Regions from separate parts of the Vibrio sp. 704 genome, predicted to be linked through region 2. Evidence: predicted binding sites of a transcription regulator. Region 2 holds the regulator's gene; each other region holds the start of a gene.
The links. The regulator MetJ, encoded in region 2, represses methionine synthesis genes. The targets are predictions, from matches to a motif close to TTAGACNTNTANANGTCTAA.
Positions count from the first base shown of each region.

Region 1 (3,287 bases), on a different contig from region 2:
GCCAGAGAAGTCCTCCATTTCTAGAGACTTAGAACCAGACCACATGGTCAGGTTAGAAGGCGCTAGGTCAGCAGAACCACCCATAAACTCAGGAAGCATTTGACCAAACGCTTCTAGTGCATTTTGCGACGCTTTACGTGATGCAATGTTCGCTGGATTTGCTTGAAGATCGGCAATGATTTGGTTCGCTTTTTCTTCCCACTGTGCAGGAAGTTCGCCGTTTAGACGACGTTTAAGCTCTGCCGCTTCTGCAGGGTAAGCTGCAGCGTATGCTTCGAATTTTTCATTCCAAGCTGCTTCTTTCGCGGCGCCCGCTTCTTTTGCATCCCACTCAGCGTAAACATCTGCCGGGATCTCAAATGGGCCGTACTCCCAACCTAGGTATTCGCGAGCCGCTTGGATTTCATCGTGACCTAGTGGTGCACCGTGACAGTCGTGCGAACCAGACTTGTTAGGAGAACCGAAACCGATAATTGTTTTGGTACAGATAAGCGTAGGACGTGGGTCCGCTTTTGCTGCTTCAATTGCTGCGTTGATCGCGTCTGAGTCGTGACCATCGACTGCTGGGATTACATGCCAGCCGTACGCTTCAAAACGCTTAGGTGTATCGTCAGAGAACCAGCCTTCAACGTGACCGTCGATAGAAATGCCGTTGTCATCCCAGAACGCGATCAGTTTGCCTAGACCTAACGTCCCAGCAAGAGAGCATGCTTCATGCGAGATGCCTTCCATTAGACAGCCGTCACCCATGAACACATACGTAAAGTGGTCAACGATATCGTGACCTTCTTTGTTGAACTGTGCCGCTAGTGCTTTCTCTGCGATCGCCATACCAACAGCGTTAGTGATGCCTTGACCTAGAGGACCAGTTGTTGTCTCGATACCAGGCGCGTAGCCGTACTCTGGGTGACCTGGGGTTTTTGAGTGCAATTGACGGAAGTTTTTCAGATCGTCAATAGATAGCGCGTAACCGCTTAAGTGCAGTAGAGAGTAAATAAGCATTGACCCATGACCGTTTGACAGCACAAAGCGATCGCGGTCGGCCCACTCTGGGTTTGAAGGGTTATGGTTTAGGTGAGAGCGCCAAAGAACTTCAGCGATATCAGCCATACCCATTGGTGCGCCTGGGTGGCCTGAGTTAGCTTGTTGAACACCATCCATGCTTAGAGCACGAATTGCATTGGCAAGATGTTTACGAGACGACATGTCTGCTCCTGAGTACATTAAGCGAAACGAAAAGTAGGTCATAATTCTCTCAAAGCCCTGTTGGGTGTGCAAACGTTTTCCAGTCCAAAACCTCACAAATATTGCACCTTTCGCGCCAAATCGTTCGAAGTTCTTAAAATTATCAATAAATCAGGCAAACGTTTGGTTATAACAAAAACCAAAAAAGAGCTTGTAATTCGAGCAATCAAATTTAGAATAGACGTCTAGATGTAGATACACCTACAAAAATTAGTATTAATTTGCGCTGGAGAGTTTATCATTCCCCAGTTTTAAACCAGATATAGTGGAGCTAACATGGCTAAGCACCTGTTTACTTCTGAGTCAGTATCAGAAGGTCATCCAGATAAAATTGCAGACCAGATTTCTGATGCGGTTCTTGACGCGATTCTAGAGCAAGATCCAAAGGCTCGTGTTGCATGTGAGACTTACGTTAAAACCGGTATGGTAATGGTGGGTGGTGAAATCACGACTTCAGCATGGGTAGACATCGAAGAGTTAACTCGTGAAACCGTTCGTGAAATCGGCTACGTACATTCAGATATGGGCTTTGACGCAGATTCTTGTGCGGTACTAAACACAATCGGTAAACAGTCGCCAGATATCAACCAAGGTGTTGATAAAGCTGACCCTAAAGAACAAGGTGCAGGCGACCAAGGCATCATGTTTGGTTACGCTTGTAACGAAACTGAAGTACTAATGCCAGCGCCAATTACTTACTCTCACCGTCTTGTTCAAAAGCAAGCAGAAGTTCGTAAAAACGGCACACTACCTTGGTTGCGTCCTGATGCAAAATCTCAGGTAACATTCCAATACGATCAAGGTAACATCGTTGGTATCGACGCGGTTGTTCTTTCAACTCAACACTGTGACTCAATCTCAACTTCAGACCTGCGTGAAGCGGTAATGGAAGAGATCATTAAGCCAGTGCTACCTTCTGAGTGGATCAACAAAGAAACAAACTTCTTCATTAACCCAACCGGTCGCTTCGTAATCGGTGGTCCTATGGGTGACTGTGGCCTAACTGGTCGTAAGATCATCGTAGATACCTACGGCGGCGCAGCTCGTCACGGTGGCGGTGCGTTTTCTGGTAAAGATCCATCAAAAGTTGACCGTAGTGCAGCATACGCAGCACGCTACGTAGCGAAAAACATCGTAGCGGCAGGCATGGCTGACCGTTGTGAGATCCAACTTTCTTACGCAATCGGTGTTGCTGATCCAACGTCTATCATGGTGGAAACGTTCGGTACTGAGAAAGTACCTCACGACATCATCATTGAAGCGGTTCGTCAATTCTTCGACCTACGTCCATACGGTCTACAAGAAATGCTTAACCTTCTTCAACCTATCTACAAGAAGACAGCGGCTTACGGTCACTTCGGTCGTGAAGAATTCCCGTGGGAAGCGACAGACAAAGCTGCACTTCTACGCGATTTCGCTGGCATCAAATAATCAAGCTAAGCAAGAATCAATCAAGCCCTCGCTTATGGTGGGGGCTTTTTATTTTCAGCAACTTTTATATAGTCATTTCGGCTCATACCGCCCTGCCCCACAAAGCAGTCCTGTTTCTCCCTCATTTTTATACCGAATAAATTTTAAGCAATTATTTGTAAATTATCCCATCTCCGCCAATAGTTAAAATATTGTTAATTCCAATTTAAATAGAGACGTCGGAGGCTGGCGACTGTGGAAGCAACACTTAAGTAAAGACATGAGTTAAGCATCTTTATGGCCGATACCAAACTAAGCCAATGCTCAGATGTAAACTTGAAAAAGTCGCTTCAAGTTTGACTGAACAAAAACCGCTGTCAGTTGGTATAAGCGGATAATGTGGGAATAAATCAAGGAGGAGTTATGCCTCGAACTGTTAATCCATCGGACTTCCACAACAAGCGAAAGGAAGTGCCAGACAACGAATACGCCAGAACCATACCGTGCAATACGGTCAATCTTTCTGCACCTTTTCATTGGCTCGCATTAGGTCTGCATGATTTCGTGCGAATGCCGCTTATTAGTGCTTTCTATGGCATCTGTTTTATGGCAGCTGCGATAGGCATTGTTTT
Region 1 covers NZ_JAWOUH010000008.1:18,270-21,556, reverse strand. The annotation lists gene tkt (transketolase) at 1-1,206, opposite strand, end outside; gene metK (methionine adenosyltransferase) at 1,522-2,676, shown strand; gene R7R24_RS12930 (DUF2189 domain-containing protein) at 3,079-3,287, shown strand, end outside.
Region 1: a site for MetJ is predicted at 1,423-1,442, ahead of metK (methionine adenosyltransferase). Genes of this name have one in related genera too.

Region 2 (3,287 bases):
ATGTCTGAAGACAACCACCAAGCAGCCACTCCAGAAGAAGAACATCGCCAAAAAGCATTGGATTACCATGCTTATCCAACTCCAGGAAAGATTGCTGTCGAACTTACAAAGCCTGCGGAAACGGCGGGTGATCTTGCCCTTGCTTACAGCCCTGGTGTTGCAGAGCCAGTGCGTGAAATCGCACAAAACCCGGATAACGTGTACAAGTACACTGCAAAAGGGAACATGGTTGCTGTTATTTCTAACGGTACCGCTATTCTAGGTCTAGGTAACCTAGGTCCACTTGCATCTAAGCCAGTGATGGAAGGTAAAGCGTTACTGTTTAAGCGTTTCGCAGGTCTTGACTCTATTGATATTGAAGTTAAGCACCGCACGATCGATGAATTTGTGGATACTGTTGCGAGCATTGCAGACACTTTTGGCGGTATCAACCTTGAAGATATTAAAGCACCAGACTGTTTTGAGATTGAAAAGCGTCTGATTGAGCGTTGTGATGTACCAGTATTCCACGATGATCAACATGGTACTGCTATTGTAACGGCAGCGGGTATGCTGAATGCAATCGAACTTCAAGGTAAGAAACTTGAAGATTCAACAATTGTTTGTCTTGGCGCTGGCGCTGCCGCTGTAGCGTGTATGGAGCTTCTGATCAAATGCGGTGCAATGCGCGAAAAAATCTACATGCTAGATCGCAAAGGTGTGATTCACACTCGTCGTGATGACCTTAATGAATATAAGCAGTTATTTGCGAACAATACAGATAAGCGCACACTAGAAGACGTAATTGAAGGTGCAGATCTGTTCCTAGGTGTATCTGGTCCAAACCTGTTGCCAGCGGAAGCGTTGAAGTTGATGGCTGATAAGCCAATCGTATTCGCATGTTCTAACCCGGATCCTGAAATCAAGCCGGAACTTGCTCACGCAGTTCGTGATGACTTGATCATGGGTACTGGCCGTAGTGATTATCCTAACCAAGTTAACAACGTATTGTGTTTCCCATTCATTTTCCGTGGTGCTCTTGATGTGCGTGCAAGTGAAATCAATGATGAAATGAAACTTGCAGCCGTTGAGGCGATTCGCGAGCTAGCAAAAGAGCCTGTACCTGAAGCCGTATTGAAGGCTGCCGGTGTTGATAAGCTAGAGTTTGGTGCGGACTATATTATTCCAAAACCAATGGATTCACGTTTGCTACCACGTGTTGCAAAAGCGGTTGCTCAGGCGGCGGTTAATTCAGGTGTAGCTCGTATCGAGATGCCTGAAAACTACATGGCAGAGTAATATATCTTTCAGATGTGATACACAAAAAATGGGACGCTATTGCGTCCCATTTTTTATGTCATCCATTTGGCTCGAGGCAAGAGTTATTACCTGAAACCTTTTATCAGGCTTTTTTATTCTTCGTCGAATGACTCAAATTCGATGCCCATTTCCGTCATCAGCGCTTTTACTTCTGTTGGAATATCATCAGGACGGTCTTTACGAAGGTCTTCATCTGTCGGAAGTGGCTGACCTGTGTACGCGTGCAAAAATGCCTCGCATAGCAATTCGCTATTGGTTGCATGGCGTAAGTTATTGATCTGACGGCGAGTACGCTCATCAGTTAGCACCTTTAAAACTTTTAGCGGGATAGAGACGGTAATTTTTTTTACTTGTTCGCTTTTTTTGCCGTGCTCTGCATATGGGCTAATGTATTCGCCATTCCAGTCAGCCATTGCACACCTTCATTTATGTAATCGGTTAAAAATAATTTAGGTGCTGATTTTAGCTGCATTTACCGCCATAAGCAAAGACATATAGACGTCTAGAAGTGTTGACGTCTCATTTTTTGACGAGTAAAGTGAACATAACAGCAAAGGAAGCGTGTTGATCACTTTATGTTACTCATTAGATATAGCGCATTCCTATTTAGAAGTCATTACCCGTGAAAGGATACACCCATGAGCACTCGCAAACTTGCGACCATTGCAGTACGCACTGGTATTGAATCAGACAGCCAATATCATGCTGTCGTTCCACCTATTTATCTTTCCACTAACTATGGTTTTCCTGCTTTTGGTGAAGTGCCCAAGTATGATTACACACGATCTGGTAATCCAAACCGCGGACTGTTGGAAAGTGCGCTATCTGAACTTGAGTCTGGAAAAGGAGCGGTTGTTACTAACTGCGGTACGTCGGCATTAAATTTATGGGTTTCCGCTTTTCTCGGCCCAGATGATCTCATTATTGCTCCTCACGATTGTTATGGCGGCACCTATCGTCTTTTTAATACCCGAGCTAGCAAAGGCGATTTTAAGGTTCAGTTTGTCGATCAATCAGACGAACAGGCTTTAGATGCTGCATTGGCACAAAAACCAAAACTCATTTTGCTAGAAACTCCGTCAAACCCTCTGGTTCGCGTAGTGGATATTGCAGCTACTTGTGAAAAAGCGAAACAAATCGGCGCGTTAGTTGCGGTGGACAATACCTTTTTGACACCCGTGTACCAAAAACCTTTAGAGCTAGGTGCGGATTTTGTTATCCACTCCACAACAAAGTACATCAACGGTCATTCGGACGTAATTGGTGGAGTAATCATCACCAACACAGAGGCGCATGCAGAAGAGCTTGCATGGTGGGGCAATTGTATTGGTGCAACGGGCACACCTTTCGATAGTTATATGACGCTGCGAGGTATTCGTACGCTTGGTGCTCGTATGCGAGTACATGAGGAGAGCTCACAGCAGGTACTGGCTTACCTACAGAAACAAGCGTTAGTTAAAACTATCTATCATCCAAGCCTGCCGGAACATCCAGGTCATGACATCGCTAAAAAGCAGCAAACGGGCTTTGGCTCTATGTTGAGTTTTGAGTTTGCTGGTTCGTTTGAACAGTTAAAGGTGTTTGTGAAAGAGCTCCAACTGTTTTCATTAGCAGAGTCATTAGGTGGTGTAGAAAGTTTGATTTGCCACCCAGCATCCATGACGCACCGTGCAATGGGTGAGGAGGCGCTGGCGGAGGCTGGGGTCTCTCATCAACTATTGCGTTTGTCTGTCGGTTTGGAAGATGCACAAGACCTCATCACAGATTTAGAACAAGCGTTCGCTAAAGCTACCCAGTAATAGGAGACGATAACAATGACTGTACAACGTCAGCTGCATAAGTTTGGTGGCAGTAGCTTAGCAAACCCAGAATGCTACTTACGCGTTGTGGGTATTCTCAAGGAGTATTCGACAGAAAATGATCTGGTGGTCGTCTCTGCTGCAGGAAAAACCACTAACCGCTTGATTGAGTTTTTGGAAGGGTTAAAT
Region 2 covers NZ_JAWOUH010000026.1:1,368-4,654, forward strand. The annotation lists gene R7R24_RS22090 (malic enzyme-like NAD(P)-binding protein) at 1-1,278, shown strand; gene metJ (met regulon transcriptional regulator MetJ) at 1,392-1,712, opposite strand; gene R7R24_RS22100 (O-succinylhomoserine (thiol)-lyase) at 1,938-3,098, shown strand; gene R7R24_RS22105 (bifunctional aspartate kinase/homoserine dehydrogenase II) at 3,114-3,287, shown strand, end outside.

Region 3 (3,287 bases), on a different contig from region 2:
GCTTACACTGGCAATATTGTCCGATCCCCCGACCAGCTCAATAAGACGCTGTACATCTTGACGCGCAATCTTACTCATAACTTTGTCCACCCTGTATTGGATACATTCGATTCATCATTTTGTTTTTATAAATGGGAACATTCCCATTTCTTAATTTTAATATTGCCATTCGAAGACAAAAAACAAAATGGGAACAGTCCCATTAATTGAGAATGATCACAGTATAATTTTAGAGCAGATCGTTTTAGTGTGGATTAACAAACGATAGGCTGTTGAGTAAAGTGAACCACTTCCTCATCGCCATTTAATTGATTGATCAGCATGTTAGCGGACTTCTCACCTGCAAGGGTATAACCTGGGTCGACACTAAATACTTTAGGGAAAAGGAAAGAGAGCAATTCATTACCACCAACACCTGTCACAACCACGTCTTCACGTCCTAACTCTTGAAGACGCTTAATCACGCCCAACGCGATAGTGTCACTGGCGCACACGATGGCCTGAGTATCAGATTGAAGGACTTTGTCTACCAACTGATAAGCACTTTCATGGCTCAACTTACCCGTTTGGAAACAAGGTGCAATTTGCTTGCGTTGACACCAAGCTTTATAAGCATTTAGACGAGCTAAGCCAGTGGTTTTGTCTTCAGGATCAACACCAATATAAGCAATGCGAGATAAAGATTGCTGCTCAAGGTGAGACAAAGCCATGTCTATCACACCTTGGTTATCGTAGTTGATCGAGGAAACCATTTGCGTGTCCATCGCGATCACGACGATACGATTCCCCCACTCCGCCAATGCTCGCTCATCACATCCAGTAAAGCCAAACACGATCACCCCATCGACGTTGCGACGTTTAAGCACATCCAAATGCTCATTGGTTTTATCGCGATCGAATTGGCTTTCCATGATCACCGCATCATAACCAGCGGAATACAAAGCATTGAGCATGGTACCAACGGCGCGATTTTCTGATGGTGAGTCTAAACGGGAGATGATAACCCCAATGACTTTTTGGCTGCCACCACGCATCGACTGCGCCGACTTTGATGGGACGTAGCCTGATTCACGAATGATTTGCTCTACCTTCTCACGCGTTTGCGGTTTTACCTTGGGATCGTTAGTAAGCACACGGCTTACTGTTGATTTGCCCACGCCTGCCAATTTTGCGATATCAAGAATGGTGAGTTTTTTGCTCATAAGTGTTCAGATTAAAAGAAGGAATCAAACAAAAGGGAAGCAGTGGCTTCCCTTATCTCAGTCAGTAATGAAGATTACTTGTTTAAGTACGCAGGCACATCTGCAATGCTATCTAATACTACCGTTGCAATGGCTTCGCCCTGTTCCGTTACTGGCTTACCAGTGCGAACCAAAATCTTAGTGCCAACGCCTGCCGCTTCTGCTGCCATCATGTCTTCAGCTTTATCGCCGATCATCACAGATTTCTCCATGTCGATCTTCAAGAAATCACGCGCAGAAATGAACATGCCTGGTTTTGGCTTACGGCACTCACAATCTTGCTTGTACTCGCCAATGCCATGTTCTGGATGATGTGGACAGTAATAGATACCATCGAACTCAACACCTTTATCAGCAAAGTTCCAATCCATCCATTGAGTCAGAGACAAGAAACGGTCTTCACTGAATTTACCGCGTGCGATGCCCGATTGATTCGTCACTAACACTAGAAGGTAGCCTTTATCTTTTAGCGCTTTCGTCGCTTCAAATACACCATCAATGTACTCAAAATCATGTTCGTCATGAACGTAGCCGTGGTCAACGTTTATCACGCCATCACGATCGATAAAAACAGCAGGTTTTGCCAAAACGTATTTCTCTATTAACTCGGTTTAATCAGATTATTACATACCTTATAAACTTCAACACTATCTAATTCATTCTTGGCCTCGACAAAACGGTTGATTTGTTGGGCAAGAATCGGTAAATCTGAGGGTGCCCTGCCGTCTACCTCCTGCTTGTTATCTATACATCTTCGTTTCAAAACAGAACACCCATACATTTAGACGTCTAGACGTAAAAATATCTATTGACTTCATTCTGCTTAACCCATAGCATCAACTGAAAATTGAGATAAAGCTCAACATTAAGTTCTGTCAAAGGCCGTTTTTGACAGCGAAGTTCCCCGTATCTTTGGGCAGGTTGAAACATGATAGAAATAAAAAACATCAATAAAGTGTTCTACCAAGGCAGTAAGGAAATCCTTGCCCTGAAAGACATTAACCTACACATCGACAAAGGCACCATCTTTGGTGTTATCGGTTCATCAGGTGCTGGTAAAAGTACGCTGATCCGCTGTGTCAACATGCTAGAAGCACCGACCTCTGGTTCCATCATCGTTGATGGTGTGGATCTAACCAAACTCAGTAAAAAACAACTAGTCGAAACACGCCGTAACATTGGCATGATCTTCCAGCACTTTAACCTGCTTTCGTCTCGTACTGTGTTTGATAATGTAGCACTGCCACTAGAACTGGCAGGTAAAGACAAATCGCAAATCACAACAAAAGTAACTGAGTTGCTAAAGCTTGTGGGCTTAGCCGACAAACACGAGAGCTACCCATCTAACTTAAGTGGCGGACAAAAACAGCGTGTGGCAATTGCTCGTGCATTGGCATCCGATCCTAGCGTGCTGCTTTGTGATGAGGCCACTAGTGCGCTAGACCCGGCAACAACTCAATCTATCCTTGAGTTATTGAAAGAGATCAACCGCAAACTCAACATCACGATTTTACTTATCACTCACGAAATGGAAGTCGTAAAAAGTATCTGTCACGAAGTAGCAATCATCGGTGGTGGTGAGCTGGTGGAAAAAGGCACCGTTGGCGATATTTTTGCGCACCCTAAGACAGAGCTAGCGCACCAATTCATTCGCTCAACGCTGGATCTTTCCATTCCTGAAGATTACCAAGCTCGTCTGCAAGCAGAGCGTGTTGATGGCAGCTACCCGTTGGTTCGCTTAGAGTTTACTGGCGCAACCGTCGATGCACCGTTAATGTCGCAAATTTCTCGTAAATACAATATTGATGTGAGTATTTTGAGTTCCGACCTTGATTACGCTGGTGGCGTGAAATTCGGCATGATGGTCGCAGAGCTATTTGGTAACGAAGAAGATGACAACGCAGCTCTTGAATACCTGCGTAAGCACAACGTAAAAGTAGAGGTACTTGGTTATGTCCTTTAATACGATTTCTGAATGGCTGAGCTTAAACAGCAAACTACTTTTAGGTGCAACGTGGGAAACGCTTTACATGGTTGCGGTTGCCG
Region 3 covers NZ_JAWOUH010000012.1:29,014-32,300, forward strand. The annotation lists gene treB (PTS trehalose transporter subunit IIBC) at 1-78, opposite strand, end outside; gene treR (trehalose operon repressor TreR) at 255-1,202, opposite strand; gene gmhB (D-glycero-beta-D-manno-heptose 1,7-bisphosphate 7-phosphatase) at 1,277-1,828, opposite strand; gene metN (methionine ABC transporter ATP-binding protein MetN) at 2,170-3,204, shown strand; gene R7R24_RS16090 (methionine ABC transporter permease) at 3,194-3,287, shown strand, end outside.
Region 3: a site for MetJ is predicted at 2,023-2,042, ahead of metN (methionine ABC transporter ATP-binding protein MetN). Genes of this name have one in related genera too.